2 regions of the Thioalkalivibrio sp. AKL17 genome follow, and region 1 is predicted to be linked to the other one. Evidence: riboswitches for the same ligand, from Rfam matches in the RefSeq annotation. Region 1 holds a riboswitch; the other holds the start of a gene.
What was found. A riboswitch is a leader RNA that binds a small molecule or an ion and turns the genes downstream of it on or off. The one in region 1 is predicted to bind cobalamin.

Region 1 (2,198 bases):
GGGGTCATCAGTCGTCTGCGTTCGCTGGCCATGTTGCTGGCACACAGCGAGACCAGCGGCATCACCCAGCAGCATCTGCGCGAACCGCTGCCGGTGCTGGGCCAGCAGGTGCTGGCAGGCCTGCATGCCATGCTGGCGGCCGAACCGGACGTCCGCACCGCGGACGGCCGTATCCTGGGGGTCGCGATGGCGCAGGTGGACGAGCTGCGCGAGGCGCGCAACCGGTTGATGCAGGCGCAGAGCCGCTATGGCGACGCGGCGGAGCGCTGGGGAGCCCTGCGCCGCCGCGAACGCGACCGCAAGGGGGGGCGGCGCTGGGAAATGCGTTCGGCGCGGCGCATCCGCGTGTCCGAGGAGCTGATCGAGCTGGATGACAACCAGAAGATCCGGCTGGCCGACGGGCTGTGCGAATACCTCGAGGAGCTGCAGATCCGGCGCGAGGGTGATTTCATCTATTTCGGCAAGAAACCGCTCGACAACGAGACCGCCAAGCGCATCGGGATCCAGCTGGCGCTGTTGCTGGACCCGCTGGTGGATCTGACCAACCCGAGTATCCAGCGTGCGATCTATTCCAGTCCGGCGGCCTATCTTGGCGGCCTGTATGTGGGCATGAGTGCCGACGCCAAGGCCGGGCTGGGATCGGCCATGGTGCGCATGGTGCGCCAGGACCTCGGCCGGACGGCCGAGTGGCTGGCCCTGCGCCTGACCCGGGTCTATCACCTCCCGCTGACCGAGGGCCTGCGCGAATTCCTCCAGCGTCAGTACGGGGCCAACCCGGAGCGACTGGCGATGCTGGCGCAGAACACCGGAGATGAATCCCACCATCCCGTGGCCCTGCGGGCCGAGCGCTCGCCCGAGTTCGACGCCATGCTCCAGGACAAGGAATGGGGCCGCCTGCTGCGTCGTGGCGCCCGCTATCGCCAGGCCGAGGAGGCGCGGCAGAACTGAATGCCGCGCGGTCGGCCGGAGAGCGCGGGTGGAAAATCAGGGGGCCCTCATGTACCCTGCGTCCCGTTCCTCGGTGCCCTGGCGGTTTCGCCGCCGGGTTAAACGGGAAGTCCGGTGAGCGCTCACGCGCGAGTCCGGCGCTGCCCCCGCAACGGTGATCGAGCGCGGATCCATTCCGGAGTCCTTCGGCAGTGGATCCTCGAGGCTGGCGGCCGAATGCCACTGTGTCATGGACACGGGAAGGCGCCGCCCGCCGGGAATGTCCCGCTCGTCAGCCCGGAGACCGGCCGGGGAATGGTCGTGCGGCACGCGGAGGGCGTGCGAGACGGATGACCGTTCCCGCCACGGGTCCCCGTACCCGTTTCCCGCCGGGAATGCGTTCCTCGTCTTCATCCCTCGCGCCGGCGCGATCCCCGTGAACCAGCGGCGTGCGGGCGGCTCGCCGGGAGATCCGAAGACATGAAACGCAGCATCCTTTCCGCAGCCATCGTTGCAGCCGTGTCCCCGGCCGTGGCCGACGAGGCGCCGGGCACCGACTCCGACTCCGCGACCCTGGAACCCGTTCAGGTCACTGCGACCCGTCTCAGCCATACCGTGGACGAGGCCCTGGCCTCGGTGACGGTCATCGACCGCGAAGAGATCGAACGCCTGCAGCCGCGCCAGTTCACCGATCTGGTGGAGGGACGCGCTGGGGTCTCGGTGGCGGGTAATGGCCCGTTCGGCAAGACGTCCAGTGTCTTCCTTCGGGGAACGAACTCCGATCACCACCTGATGCTGATCGACGGCGTGCGCATGGGCTCGGCCACCAGCGGCGGTGCCAGCTGGCAGTTCCTGCCGCCCGAGGAGATCGATCGCGTGGAGATCGTGCGCGGGCCGCGCACCTCCATCTACGGCTCCGATGCCATCGGCGGCGTGACCCAGGTCTTCAGCCGCGCGGGCCGCGAAGGGCCGCCGCGGGTCAATGCCTTCCTTGGCGCCGGCAGCTTCAGCACCTGGGAGGCCGGGCTCGGCGTGGCCGGCGGCACCGGGCGCACCGATTACAGCCTGTCCGTCAGCATGTTCGATACCGAGGGCATCGACGTGCAGGACGACGTGGGTGACGACGATCCGGATGGCTATGACAACACCTCGCTGGCCGGCAAGGTTGCCCACCGCCTCGACAACGGGATCGAACTTTTCGGCAATGTCCTCTATTCCGAAGGCAATACCGAGTTCGATGGTTTCGAGGATGAAACCGATTTCGTCCATGC
Region 2 (2,198 bases), on a different contig from region 1:
CACCTCCCGGGCCGCCAGCAGAAAGGTGTTCACAAGCGTGGCGTGCTGCCGCAGCTTTTGCTCCAGATCCGGATCTTCGCTGACTTCGTCCACGACCACGCCATCCGGCCGCTCCTCCACGTGCACTTCGATGCGGCCGCGCTGTGCAAAAAGGGTGCGATACAGCGGATCACGATCGCGCAGGTGGGCGCTCTCGCGCAGCCGCCGATGCAGCTCCGGGACGTGAACGCGCAGTAACGCGGCCAGTTCAGGGTCCGTTGCCGTCGTCACCGTCCGGGTACCCCCCTCGATGAACTCCAGCTCCCTCCGGATTGCGTCGTGGGACTCCAGCAGGCGCTGAAAGACCACCTGCTCACGCTCGTGCTGCTTGCGGGCTTCGGCGTCCAGGTGACCGCCGCAATCGATCATTCTCGGGTGCATCGTCATGGTCTGTCGGCCTCTTGCTGATGATCCTGCCCGGAAGAAGCAATCTCCCTGCCAACTCGTATTTCCCACCATGACGCGGCCACATGCCGATGCCGCCGATCCGGTAACGCTCTGAACTGCGAATATTGGCAGCTGCTAATACCCGAAAATGCCACCCGTGACACCCGAACGCTCGCAAGTCACTGTCAGAAGGGAAAAACCATCTCCAAAAATTTTCGAATATGGATTGATTCCAATTTGCGGCCGTGTATAATTCCCATTGTCGAGTCGACGGCAGCTCAGCGTCGGTTCGCCATGCAGGGGCCCCCTGGCCCCTTCTCTCCTCCATCTCTTCTGGATTTTGCCGTCGGCTCTCGGTGCCCCCCGCACCGACCCGGCGGCCCTTTTTTAATCCATCCGAACGGATCCCAATGCAAACCACATGCCAGGCACTGGCCGCGGCCGCGACCGTGGGTCACCCGGACACTGTTGGTTTGACACAACACATTAGTTCTCACTAATATTTCGCCTCCCCCGGGTGCTTCGTCGCCATCCCGACGACGAGTGAAACGGGAAGTCCGGTGCGTGCCCGGCCTCGACCTGCGCACAAGTCCGGCGCTGCCCCCGCAACGGTAGGCGGGTCACGGCAGACCCATGCGAACCACTGCGAAGAACGCGTCCGTTCAGGGCGTGCTTCGCGGGAAGGTGGTCTGCCCCGGAGCCAACGGCTCCAGCCCGCGAGCCCGGAGACCGGCCCGGAGGACAACGGAGAACCGCGGGGAGCGGTATCACCGGGCGGATCGGCATCGCTGCGCATCGGTTCACGACGCGCCGACGATGGCGCACGCCCGCCCCCCGCGGTCGACACCCACGACCACGGCGCACGGGCGGTGCGCAAAGAGAGTTCGCAATGTTCCCGAAGAAGAGATTTCCCGCGGCCCTGCTGGGCGGTGCCGCGGCCGTGCCCTTGTTGCTGGCGGCACCGCCGGCAACCGGCGAAGAAGACCCCGACGATTCCGCACGGGTACTGCCACAGGTCACCGTAACGGCGGCCACCCGCACCGAGCGTCTGGTGGAGAACACGCCCGCCTCCACCGAAGTGATCACCGGCAAGGACATCCGTCGCAGCGGGGCGACCATGCTGGACGAGGCCCTGCAGGCCGGATCCAGCCTGTTTACCGGTGCCGACGGCAACCGCTTCTCGATCCGCGGCGGCGGCCGCGCGGACATCATCTACATGCTGGATGGCCGTCGGGTCAGCGGCACGTCCGGCCGGGGGTTCGAGCTCAACCGCATCCCGGTCAGCCACGTGGAGCGCATCGAGATCGTGAAGGGCCCCGGCAGCGTGGTGTACGGCTCGGATGCGGTGGCCGGCGTGATCAACGTGATCACCCGCCAGCCGGATGCGGGCTTCGAAGGCAGCGTGGAGCTGCAGAGCGGCATGCCCGCCAGCGCCGATGGCGGGGAGCGCATCAACGGTTCGCTGTTTCTGGGCGGCGGCACCCGCGACACCCGGTTCCGGCTGCTGGCGGATGTGCTGGACCGCGAGGCCTATTCCGAAGACGCCACGGCCGACGTGCGCATCCCCGAGCAGGGCGACCGGGTGCGGCCGTCGGAGTCCGGCGCGCTGGAGGATGACCACGCGATCCAGGACCGCTATGCCTTCGACGAGGACCGCCGCGAGAGCGCGCGGGTCTACAACCTGCGCGCCGGCGTCAGCCACTGGTTCACCGACGACTTCAACGTGGAGCTGGAGGCCGGCCTGCTGCGCGAAGAGCGCGAGCGGCGCTTCC

Region 2: it holds a riboswitch for cobalamin, as region 1 does, so the genes downstream of both, D577_RS0112855 (TonB-dependent siderophore receptor) here and D577_RS0107835 (TonB-dependent receptor domain-containing protein) in region 1, are expected to answer to the same signal.

Annotation. Positions count from the first base shown of each region.
Region 1 is NZ_KB898766.1:360,140-362,337, forward strand. Features, by position in the region: gene D577_RS0107830 (hypothetical protein) at 1-948, shown strand, start outside; cobalamin riboswitch at 1,003-1,255, shown strand; gene D577_RS0107835 (TonB-dependent receptor domain-containing protein) at 1,408-2,198, shown strand, end outside.
Region 2 is NZ_KB898772.1:44,225-46,422, reverse strand. Features, by position in the region: gene D577_RS0112860 (hypothetical protein) at 1-426, opposite strand, end outside; cobalamin riboswitch at 925-1,179, shown strand; gene D577_RS0112855 (TonB-dependent siderophore receptor) at 1,316-2,198, shown strand, end outside.